DNA from 3 places in the Clostridium sp. LY3-2 genome. Region 3 is predicted to be linked to each of the others. Evidence: predicted binding sites of a transcription regulator. Region 3 holds the regulator's gene; each other region holds the start of a gene.
What was found. Region 3 encodes HrcA, which represses chaperone genes, less so after heat shock. Its sites were predicted from a motif close to TGTTAGCACTCNNNNNNNNNGAGTGCTAACA; they were not measured.
Positions count from the first base shown of each region.

Region 1: groES (co-chaperone GroES) is a predicted target of HrcA. The motif match lies at 1,687-1,717, and genes of this name have one in related genera.
Region 2: htpG (molecular chaperone HtpG) is a predicted target of HrcA. The motif match lies at 2,230-2,260, and genes of this name have one in related genera.

Region 1 is NZ_JAMDLQ010000022.1:127,521-131,820, reverse strand. It holds gene groL (chaperonin GroEL) at 1-1,368, opposite strand, end outside; gene groES (co-chaperone GroES) at 1,381-1,665, opposite strand; gene M4I33_RS08005 (O-antigen ligase) at 1,853-3,124, opposite strand; gene M4I33_RS08000 (4Fe-4S dicluster domain-containing protein) at 3,136-4,300, opposite strand, start outside.
Region 2 is NZ_JAMDLQ010000015.1:89,876-94,175, forward strand. It holds gene M4I33_RS05140 (hypothetical protein) at 1-234, opposite strand, end outside; gene htpG (molecular chaperone HtpG) at 323-2,194, opposite strand; gene M4I33_RS05150 (EAL domain-containing protein) at 2,338-4,300, opposite strand, start outside.
Region 3 is NZ_JAMDLQ010000007.1:34,109-38,408, forward strand. It holds gene dnaK (molecular chaperone DnaK) at 1-829, opposite strand, end outside; gene grpE (nucleotide exchange factor GrpE) at 915-1,553, opposite strand; gene hrcA (heat-inducible transcriptional repressor HrcA) at 1,573-2,604, opposite strand; gene hemW (radical SAM family heme chaperone HemW) at 2,808-3,932, opposite strand; gene M4I33_RS01265 (hypothetical protein) at 4,072-4,300, opposite strand, start outside.

The sequences.
Region 1 (4,300 bases), on a different contig from region 3:
TGAGTTTGTTGCAATCTGTCTCATAGGCTCTTCAAGTGCTTTAATAATTATATCAATACCAACTTTAACTTCGTATATATCTGATGTTAATTTTGATACATCATTTAAAACTGTAACGTAAGCTGTTCCACCGCCTGGAACTATTCCTTCTTCTACAGCCGCTTTTGTTGCAGCTAAAGCATCTTCTATTCTTAACTTTCTTTCTTTAAGTTCTGTTTCAGTAGCTGCACCTACTTTAACTACAGCAACTCCACCTGCAAGTTTTGCAAGTCTTTCTTGAAGCTTTTCTTTATCGAATTCTGAAGTGCTTTCTTCTAATTGATTCTTAATTAAGCTTACTCTAGCTTTTATTTCTTCACTATCACCTTTACCATTTATAATAGTAGTGTTGTCTTTAGTGATTTTTACGCTTTCTGAAGTTCCAAGCATCTCTAAAGTTACATCTTTTAAGTCGTAACCTAATTCTTCTGAAATTACACTACCTCCAGTAAGAATAGCTATATCTTGAAGCATTTCTTTTCTTCTATCTCCAAAACCTGGCGCTTTAACAGCAACGCAGTTAAATGTTCCTCTTAATTTGTTAACTACTAAAGTAGCCATAGCTTCGCCTTCTATATCGTCAGCTATAATTAAAAGTTTTTTACCAGTTTGAACTATTTGCTCAAGTACAGGTAAGATTTCTTGAATGTTATTGATTTTTTTATCTGTAATAAGTATTAAAGGATTATCTAAGATAGCTTCCATCTTTTCTGTATCTGTAACCATATAAGGTGATACATATCCTCTATCAAACTGCATACCTTCAACTACATCAAGTTCAGTTCCCATAGATCTTGATTCTTCTACAGTTATAACCCCTTCGTTACCTACTCTTTCCATAGCATCCGCTATAAGTTTACCTACGCTTTCATCAGCTGCTGAAATAGCTGCAACTCTAGCTATATCTTCTTTTCCATTAACAGGTTTAGATATCTCTTTTATCTTTTTAACAGCCTCTTCTACAGCCATATTTATACCTGTTCTTATAAGCATAGGATTAGCTCCTGCTGTTACGTTTTTAAGTCCTTCTCTTATTATAGCTTGAGCTAAAAGAGTTGCTGTAGTAGTACCATCACCTGCAACATCGTTAGTTTTAGTTGCAACTTCTTTTACTAATTGAGCTCCCATATTTTCGTAAGGGTCTTCAAGTTCTATCTCTCTTGCTATTGATACACCATCGTTAGTAATAAGAGGTGCTCCAAACTTTTTCTCAAGTAAAACATTTCTTCCCTTTGGTCCAAGTGTAACTTTTACTGTATCTGCTAATTTATCTACACCTATTTGCATAGCTCTTCTAGATTCTTCACCGAATTTAATCATCTTAGCCATAAAAAATACCTCCTAATAAACTATTGCAAGTATATCTTCTTGCTTTAATATTATATATTCTTCTCCATCATATTTAACTTCAGTTCCTGCGTATTTAGAATATAATACTTTATCTGAAACTTTAACTTCCATCTCTATTCTTTTGCCATCAACTATAGCACCTGGCCCCACTGCAACAACCTCAGCTTCTTGCGGTCTCTCTTTTGCAGTTCCTGTAAGCACTATTCCACTTTTAGTTTTTTCTTCTGCTTCTAATTTTTTAATAACAACTCTGTCACCTAACGGTTTTATATTCATAAGTACCCCTCCTTTATTTTTTATTAGCACTCTTACTCTTAGAGTGCTAAACTCTAATATTATGATATATTTAATATTTATTTATTTCAAACTTTTTTTCTTGAAATTTTAAATTAATATTTCTAATTACAATAGATTAGAGCAATATATTTCTATATTACTCTAATTTTCTTAATCTTATTACCTCTTATTTTATTTCTTTAATAATTTTAGGATTAGATGATACTCCTAAAATCACCCAAAATATAGGAGCAACACTAACAACACTTATATTAAATAAAGCTTGTATCAAATACCCTAATATAACTATTACTAAAACTTTAAATTTATCATCATCTTTATTTTCAAATACCTTTTTTAGTATTAATATAACTAATAGAATATATGCAATTAAAGACGGAATTCCTGTAGTCGCTGCAATATTTAAATATTCATTATGCGCCTTATCTACTATTACGTTTGGTTGCTCGTTCCACCAAAATCCAGAACTAGGTGCAAATTCTTTTATTCCTTCCCAAAAGTTTGAAGTGCCAGTTCCAAGTAGCGGTTTTGATTTTATAATATAAGTAGATGCTTCATAAATTGCAACCCTTCCAGACCCAGAGCTATGAGTAACATCACTAATATCCTCTTTTATAGTTTCAAACCTATCTTTTATCTCTCCACCTTTAAAGTAATTCATAGCAAAAAATATACAAGTGAAGGATATAACTATAATTATAGCTCTCTTTAAGGCATTTTTCCTTTTAAGGATGAAAAATAAACCTATAAAGCAAACTGCGGCTAAACTTAACCACCCGCCTCTAGTCATAGTTCCAACTAAGGCTGCAAAAAATATTAGAGAGTATATAAGATAACTTTTTACGTCATAAAAAATAAACACACTTATAGATATTCCAAGCAATATTAAAAGATAACTACTAAAAAAGTTTCTGTGTCCTATAAACCCGTAACATTCCATTAAAGTGCTATGAAAATAATCCCTAGGAACTGGGTCTATCCCGTAAAATTGAAAAACCCCGTAGATAGACATTATTGCACCTAGTATCATCATTATATTTATACTTCTCTTAGTAATCTTTAAGTAATTTTTAGCTGCTATAAACAATACTCCGTAAGATAAAAAGCTAAGTAACCCTTCATACCTTCTTCTTCCCCCTACTATTGATTTAGTAAAGTCCATAGAAAATATAGTTGATATAACTATAAGTCCTAAAAATATTATAATTACCTTTGTTATAGTATCTAATTTTACCTTTTTATCTTTAAGTAATAATATAAGTATTATTAAACTTATTATCCAAAGAAATATAGCTTTAGGAAAGTAATAGCTCTCACTTCCAAAAGGGCTATATATAAACGGTAATAAATATATTAAAGTATATAAAAAGAAGTTTATCATCTGTTCTACTGTTGATTCTTTTCTCTCGCCACTATTTTTTAATCCTAATATCCCCACTTAAATTCCCCTTAATCTTTCTCTTTTTCTAAGTCTATACCCTCTACTTCTGATACTTTTTCTTTAGGATTTACTTTATTTAACTTTATAAAAGAAGCTTTAGCTCTATTACTCTGTACTATAACTCCAGCTCCGTTAATACACCCGCCTTCACACATCATTCCTTCAATAAAGTTCCCATTAAGTTTTCCTAATTTAGCCATAGCTAAAGTTTTTTTAAGTTCTATCCCTCCAGATACTTTAACTGGAGTAAAATCTATCTCTAAATTATTCTCTTTTATATAATTCTCTATAGCTGAAGATACACCACCACTCATTCCAAAATTTCTTCCAAATATAGTCCCATCTTCTACTATATCGTCTTCTAATGATTCTATATCTATCTCAAATGCATCTAAAAGTGCAAACAATTCTTCGAAAGTTATAACGTAATCTATAGAGTCTTTTCCAAACTTTATTCCTTCACTTTTTTTAGCAGTACAAGGCCCTATAAATACTGTTTTACATTCCTTATACTTATGTTTTAATACTTTTCCTGTCGCTATCATAGGTGAAACTGTATTTGATATCTTATCCTTTTCTGTGTTATATTTCTTTTCTACATATTCAACAAAAGCTCTGCAGCAAGAGTTTGTCATATACTTTTCACCGTTTTCCATTCTTTCTTTAAATTCTTTACATTCATTTATAGTAACTAAATCTGCTCCACAAGCAGCTTCTACCATATCTTTAAACCCTAGTTTTTTTATAGCATTTTTTATTTGTCCGTAAGTTACTTTATTTCCAAACTGACCTGTTATAGCTGGCGCTACTATTGCATAGACTTCTTCTTTTTTAGATAATATCTTAGATACAGGCACTATAAAACTCTTATCTGATATTGCACCAAAAGGACAGGCTTTCATACATCCTCCACAATTTACACACAAGTCGCTTTTAATAACAGCTCTCCTATCTTCAATCCCTATATCTAATGCACCAGTCGGACAAGCTATCTTACAAGGCCTCATAACTTCTGAAATTGCATCGTAAGGGCAGGCTTTTTTACACATTCCGCATTCTTTGCATATCTCTTGATTAATATAAGCTCGTCCATTCACAATTGAAATAGCTCCGAAATTACAAGCTTCCTTGCATCTGTGCGCTATACAGTTTCTACAAGAATCTGTAACTGAA
Region 2 (4,300 bases), on a different contig from region 3:
ATTAGCATAACTACTTGCAAACACAGTTTCTACTAAAACTAATCCTTTAATGATTTCTGAATTTTGAAATTCTAACCCTTCTGCAAGAAGTAATAAAAATAATCCTATTAAAATTATAAATAGCTTCTTTTGTCTTCTTCCATCCCCAACTAAAATTTTCTTATAAAGTGGCTCTAGTATTTTATCTAATAGTAAAGCTAATACGATTAATACTATAAATTTTATTATAAACATACTACACCCCTATTTAATTGTATAATTTTTACATATAATTGTAAATAAAAACCCTGTAGTCTAATTAAAAACTACAGGGCAAGATTTACTATTTCATTAACTTACAGATATCATTTGTAAATTCAACTGGGTCTTCTATATTTAAACCTTCTACTAATAACGCTTGGTTGTATAAAAGATTTGTGTAAAGGCTGAATTTTTCTTTATCACTTTCCATAGATGATTTTAATGAGTTAAATACTTCGTGGTTTGTATTTACTTCTAATATTCTTTTTGCTTTAAGCTTTTCGTTGTTTGGCATAGCATTTAAGATTTTTTCCATCTCTATTGAAAGTTCTCCTTCTGATGAAAGGCAAACTGGATAATTTTTAAGTCTATTAGACGCTCTAACTTCTGTTACTTTATCTCCTAAAGCTTCTTTCATCATAGAGAATAAATCTTTGTTTTCTTCGTTTTCTTTTTCATTTTCTTCTTTAGATTCAATTCCTAAATCTCCGCTTGAAACTGATTTAAACTCTTTTTCTTTGTAGTTCATAAGAACTTTTATTGAGAATTCATCTATATCTTCTGTGAAGTATAAAATTTCGTATCCTTTGTCTAAAAGCATCTCAGTTTGAGGCATTTTTTCTATTCTTTCGTTTGATTCTCCAACTGCGTAGTAGATATATTTTTGATCTTCTGCCATTCTTTCTACGTACTCATTTAAAGTAACCATTTTCTTTTCTTTTGAAGAATAGAACATAATTAAATCTTTTAAGTCGTCTTTATTCATTCCAAAGTCATCATAAATTCCGTATTTAAGTTGTCTTCCAAATGATTTATAGAATTTTTCGTATGCTTCTCTATCGTTTTTAAGCATAGATTCTAATTCGTTTTTGATTTTGTTTTTAATGTTTTTAGCTATACGGCTAAGTTGTCTGTCGTGTTGAAGCATCTCTCTTGAAATATTAAGTGAAAGGTCAGCTGAATCTACTATACCTTTTACAAATCCAAAGTAATCTGGTAAAAGCTCTGAGCATTTTTCCATTATTAATACTCCATTTGAGTAAAGTTCTAAGCCTTTTTCGTATTCCTTAGTGTAATAATCGTACGGAGTATTTTCTGGAATATATAAAATTGAGTTGTAGCTTATCATTCCATCAACACTTATATGCATATGTCTTAAAGGTTTATCAAACCCAAATCTTTTCTCAATGTAGAAGTTATTATAATCTTCATCTGTTAATTCTTTTTTGTTTCTTCTCCAAAGTGGAACCATACTGTTTACAGTTTCTTCTGAAACTTTTTCTTCGTATTCATCTTCAGTTCCTTCTTTTAATTCTGACTTAACTATATCTAATTTGATTGGATATCTTATAAAGTCTGAGTATTTTTTAATTAAACTTCTTAATTTATATTCTTCTAAGAATTCATCATAATTTTCGTCTTCAGTATTTTCTTTTAAGTGTAAGATTACAGAAGTTCCTATATTTTCTTTCTCAGCGTCTTCTATAGTATATCCGTCTACCCCGTCAGATTCCCACTTATAAGCTTTGTCTGAACCTAAGGCTTTAGATATAACAGTCATCTTATCTGATACTAAAAATCCTGAATAAAAACCTACTCCGAATTGACCTATTATATCAAACCCGTCTTTTAATTCATTTTCCTTTTTAAATGCTAAAGATCCACTTTTTGCTATAACACCTAAGTTATCATCAAGTTCTTCTTTAGTCATCCCTATCCCTCTATCTTGGATAGTTAAAGTTCTCTCTTCTTTGTTTGGGACGATTTTAATAAAGTAATCATCTTTATTAAAAGTAAGGTTACTGTCCTCTAAAGTTTTGTAATAAACCTTATCTGTTGCATCGCTGGCATTTGAAATTAACTCTCTTAAAAATATCTCTCTGTTTGTATAGATTGAGTTAATTACAATGTCTAATAATCTTTTTGATTCTGCTTTAAATTCTCTCTTTGACATCTTGAATTACTCCCCTTCAATTAAAATATTCTATGTGTTAGCACTCTCACCCTTAGAGTGCTAATCCCTAATAAAATATATAACACTATTCCTAATTAATGTCAACTCTATAGAAAAAAAGCTATACTAAAAATAGCATAGCTTTAACTCTTATTTATAAAATCTTTTAATTCATTAATCATTATTGGTTTTGAAAAATAAAACCCTTGGAAGTAGTTACAGCCTATCTTACTTAAAGCTTCAAACTGCTCTTTTCTCTCTACTCCCTCAATAACAACATTAAAGTCTAATTCTTCCCCGATTTCTTTTATACTGTTTATAATTCTATACTCATTATCTACAGCATCATCTAAAATAGTCTTATCTATCTTTAAAGATTCTCCTTTAAATTTCTTTAAATAAGCAAAGGATGTATAGCCTGTTCCAAAGTCATCTAAAGATAACTTAAATCCGTAAAGCTTTAATAAATCTAAATTCTTTAAAGATACTTCCTCTTCTTCAATCATAACTGATTCAGTTATCTCTATACAGATATCCCTGCATTTAAGATTATTTTTTTCAACTATCTTCTTAGCTTTAAATGCAAAGCTTGGCTCTAAAAGCTGAATTGCAGAAACATTAACGTTAAACACAACATCATTTATTCCTGATTCTTTAATTATTTTAATATCTTTGCAAAGCCTATCTATAACAAAATAACCTATTTTAATTATTTCTCTAGTTTCTTCAGCTATTTTTATAAACTTATCTGGTGGAACAAACCCTAGTTTTTTGTTTTCCCACCTAATTAAAGCTTCTGCTTTAACTACTTTTAAATCCCTATTTACTATAGGTTGATATTTTAAAAACAATTCATTATTTTTTATAGCTTCTTCTAACTCTATAGATATAGTTTCCCCTTCCTCTGATTCCTTATATCCCTTATCATCAAAAAATGCTAATTCATCACTAGAACCTTTCTTTTTGTTTGTATACATCATAAAGTCACTTTTCTTTATAAGATCGCTTAAAGTATTACCGTCAGCTGGGTAAATTGCTGCACCTGCTGAAAAAGTAACCAAAAGCTTTTTATCTAAAAGTCTATTTTCTTTAAAAACTTTAAAAACATTATTTTTAAAGAAACTTTTAAGTTCCATCTTTGAGGTATAATTTTTATATAAAATTACAAACTCATCTCCTGAAACCCTAGCTAAAACTCCTCTATTTTTAAGTGCTTTAGATAGCATTTTAGAGAACCCTTTAAGGTAATCATCTCCTGCTAAATGGCCGTAAACATCATTTATATTTTTAAATTTATTTAAATCTATAAATATAATTGCAAATTCCCTGCCCTTTTTAGACTCTCTATTAAATTCTTCTAATAAGCCTTTTCTATTTAAAACCTTAGTTAAAGAATCATATAAAATATACTCCCTAGCTTTTTCATCTATAGCTTCATCAAAGGCATTAACTATAAAATCTAACTGCTCAAAACCTTTTTTACTTTCAAACTTTTCTTCATCATATTTATTTAAATAAACTAAAATATTTTTAAGCTTATTTATATTTAAAAGAAGAGAACCTAAAATTTTCTTTTTAACTACGATAAATGAAACTAATGTCAATAAAATAAATACTACAAACATAACTAAATTAATGGTGTTTACATTACTTATAACCCTGTGAATAGTAGAAGCATTACTATTAAAAGCAAAAAGCATGTTACCATTATCTACTATATGAACACCTTTTTGACTTTTAATCTCATCTAAGGTTTTAATTCCGCTATAGTAATCGTAGTATTTGCCATCAAGCAATTTTATAAACATCTTTACATTACCATCGTCTCCGTAAAGATCTCCCATATACCTTGTGAAGGTATCCATATATGTATTTAAAATTACACATCCTAGAACCTTATGATTTTTATCCTTAATGAAAGATACAATGGAGATAGTATATCTATCATTAAAGTAATCTCTATGCATAGGTGTAATTATAACTTTTTTACCTTCCATATTTTCTTTAAAAGCTTCTTCAAACCAAGGTCTACTTACCATATCATAATCTTTGTGGTATCCGTTTGAGCTATATAGTTCTTTTTCTTTATCATCAACTACATAAAGA
Region 3 (4,300 bases):
ATTTAGCTCTAGTTAAGTTCATATCTATATGTTTTGGTCCTGTTGCATCAGCTGTGATAAATGGTAAGTTGATGTTTGTTTGAGTTGATGATGATAACTCAATTTTAGCTTTTTCAGCAGCTTCTTTTAATCTTTGAAGAGCCATTTTATCGTTTCTTAAATCTATTCCATTTTCAGCTTTGAATGTTTCTGCAATGTGGTTTATAACTGCGTTATCGAAATCATCTCCACCTAGTTTTGTATCTCCGTTTGTTGATAAAACTTCAAATACACCATCTCCAAGTTCTAGGATAGATACGTCGAATGTACCACCACCTAAGTCATAAACTAATACTTTTTCTTCGTGGTCTACTTTATCTAAACCGTAAGCAAGCGCTGCTGCTGTTGGTTCGTTTATTATTCTTAAAACTTCAAGTCCAGCAATTCTACCTGCGTCTTTAGTTGCTTGTCTTTCAGCATCATTAAAGTATGCTGGAACTGTAATAACTGCTTGGTTTACAGTTTCTCCTAAGTAACTTTCTGCATCTGCTTTTAATTTTTGAAGTATCATTGCTGATATTTCTTGTGGTGAGTAATCTTTATCATCAATTTTCACTTTAAAATCAGTACCCATATGTCTTTTGATTGACATTATTGTTTTATCAGGGTTTGTGATTGCTTGTCTTTTAGCTACCTGTCCTACTAATCTTTCTCCATTTGCTTGGAAAGATACTACTGATGGAGTAGTTCTTGAACCTTCAGCGTTAGTTATAACTACTGGTTCTCCACCTTCCATAACTGCTACACATGAGTTAGTTGTTCCTAAGTCAATTCCTATAATTTTTCCCATAATCTATTCCTCCTTAAAACAAGTTCTTATGCCTTGCCATTAAAAATTCTTTATTTTTTATTATATATAATGTAAAGTTTCTAAACTAGTTAGCAACCTTTACCATTGTATGTCTTATTACTTTGTCGCCTCTTTTATATCCCTTTTGGAATACTTCAGCTACTGAATTTTCTTTAAAATTTTCATCTTGAACGTGTGCTACTGCTTGATGCACGTTAGGATCAAATCCTTCTTCTGTACTTATAAGTTCTACTCCAAGTCTATCTAGTGAGTTTTGGAAGCCTTTTAGTGTCATTTCAACACCTTTTTTCATATCTTCAACAGAACCTTCTGCTTCTACTGCTCTTTCTAGATTATCAAGATTTGGTACGATTTCTTTAAGTACGTCTACACATGCATCTGTGTAAATTCCTTCTTTTTCTTTTGCAGTTCTTTTTCTAAAGTTATCATACTCAGCTGTTACTCTAAGTAATCTGTCTTTAAGAGTTTCTAGTTCACTGTTTAATTTTTTTATTTCCTCTTTGCTCTTTTTAAACATTTGAACCTCATCCTCTTCTTCTTTATTTTCTGAAGCTTCTTCTTTATTTTCTGAAGCTTCTTCTTTAGAATCATTTAATTCTTCTTTTGATTCATTTTCAACTTCATTCGTTTCAATGTTTTCTGCATTTTCTTCTGAGTTTTCTAACGTTTCTTCGTTTTCTAACTTTTCTTTGTTATCTTCCATGCGCTCACACCCCATTTTCTTATTTATCTGATTTACCTCGTAAGGTTTTATTCAATTCGTTCATGACCTGTGCCATTATCGCTATTACTTTAGAATAATTAATCCTTCTTGGTCCAATAAGTCCAATAGTCCCTTTAGCATTATTGCCTAACGAGTATTCACAAGATATAACAGAGCATTCACTAGCTTCAGGCAAGTAATTTTCTTCGCCTATTTTTATAGTTATATCTTTATTAGGTTCTAATAATTCAAGTACACACTCTTTATCGTGTAAAAGCGAAAGAATTTTCTTTGCTTTATCGATATCGTTATATTCAGGATAGTTGAATATATTTGTTGTACCTTCCATAAATACTCTAGAAGTATCATCTTCCTTTAAGCAATTGTAAAGTGCTGGTAGTATAGCATTGAAAAGTTCATCATGCCCTCCTAGATCTTCTTTTAAGTTATTAATAACTTCAAGATTTATTTGATCTATAGTTAGATTAACTAAGTTCTTATTTAATAAGTAATTAATCTCTTCTATAGACCCGGTTTCAGGTGCATAATTTACTTTAATAAGATTATTTTTTACAAGGCCACTATCAGTAACTATAACTGCAAGTAAGCTTCTATCATCTACTTTAACTATCTGAATAGATTTAACTCTACTCATCTTCATAGATGGGGTACTTACAATACAAGTTAAATTAGTTAACTCTGAAAGAAGTTCGCTTGCACTTTTTACAATCTTATTAACTTCAAGCATAGCTGAGTCGATGAGGTATTGCTTTATTCTAAGCTCTTCATCTTTGCTTAACATCTGTTGATCCATAATTGAATCTACATAGAGTCTATATCCCTTACTTGAAGGAATCCTACCTGCTGATGTATGAGGCTGTTCTAAAAAACCTAAATCCTCTAAATCAGACATCTCATTCCTTATCGTAGCGGATCCTACTCCTAGGTCATGGTTTTTAGCTATTGTTCTTGAACCTACAGGTTCGCCTGTTCTAATGTAATCATTTATAATAGCTTCAAGTATTTTTATCTTTCTGTCATCAATAATCATACCATCACCTCTATTTGTTAGCACTCACTATTATCGAGTGCTAATGACTACAATACAAATATATGACGATTAAACTTTTTTGTCAATAATTTAAATTCTTAAATTTTAAAGTCTAACCGCCTTTATTTTTATTTTTCTTTAATTTTCTTCAAAATACTCTTTTATACTAATTATTTTAAATTATTTTTCACCTTTTTTGACTTTTATTTAATAAAGTCAGATAATATGTAATTTGAAATTTCTATCCCCTTAGGAGTAAATTTCAAATTACCTCCTTCTATAGTTAAAGCGTTAGTTTTAATATACTTTTCTATAACTTCTTCATATATAGAAAAAATGCTAACTTTAAATCTTTTTTCAAACTCTTTAAGGTTTATTCCATCTATTAACCTTAAACCTAAGAAAATAAATTCTTCAATATCTTCCTTTTCTGAGTTCTTAGATTTCGTTTCTATTACAGTATGCCCTTCATTTATATTTTTTATATACTTTTCTATATCATCAATATTTTTAAATCTCTCGCCTTCTACATAAGAACTAGATGATACACCTACTCCTAAATAATCTTCTAGTTTCCAATAAACTATGTTATGTTTACACTCTTTATCTTTTTTAGAGTAGTTTGATATCTCGTATTGATGATATCCTTTTTCTTCTAATAGCTCTTTAGCCTTACTATACATTTCTCTTTCTTCTTCTTCACTTGGCAATTTCAACATATCTTTTTCATATAAATTATAAAAAGGCGTTCCTTCTTCAATAATCAAACTATAAACTGAAATATGATTTGGGTTTAATTTTAAAACATCATTTAAAGTATTTAAAAATTCACCTAAATTTTGATTTGGAAGACCAAACATCAAATCAATATTGATATTTGTAATTCCACCTTTTATTAGCTCCTCATAATTATCTTTGAAAATTTTAAAAGTATGAATTCTACCTATCTCTTTTAAAAGATTGTCATTTGTAGTTTGAAGTCCTAAGCTTACTCTATTTATTCCGTTATCTTTTATTATTTCTATCTTCTTTTTATTTAATGTACCAGGGTTACATTCTATTGTTTTTTCAGCATCTTTTTTATATGTTAAATTATTCAAAGTCTTTAAAAGAATCTCTAAATCCTCTTCATCTAAATAAGAAGGTGTTCCTCCCCCTATAAATAAAGTATTTATAATTTTATCTTTTGATTTTTCTTCTATCTCTTTGCATAAAGCTAATATATAATCTTTTTTTAAATGATCCTTCCCTCCATAAGACGGAAAATCACAATATAAACATTTTGACTTACAAAAAGGTATATGAACATATAATGATAGTTCTTTCATAAATACACTCCTATTTTTTATTTTCTTTACTAAAAATTATATATCTATATATAATTTGATACAAATTTAAAATATATAATTTCTAAAAAAATAAAAGAGACTAAATTTTTAGCCTCTTTTAACTATATATAAAACTTTATTATAATAAAGTTTCAGCTTCTCTTTTTAATGATTCTAATTCTAAATTTTCAGTTTCTAAAACTGAAAAATCATGAATTTCTTTAAAGTTATAGAAATAATTTGCAAAGGCAATCTTTTTTGATCTATTTATATCTAAATCAATAGCAACTTTATCTAAAAAGTCAACTTCATCATCACCATATTTACCGTCAACTAAAGCTAAACCTACAAGTTCAAAGTAAACTATC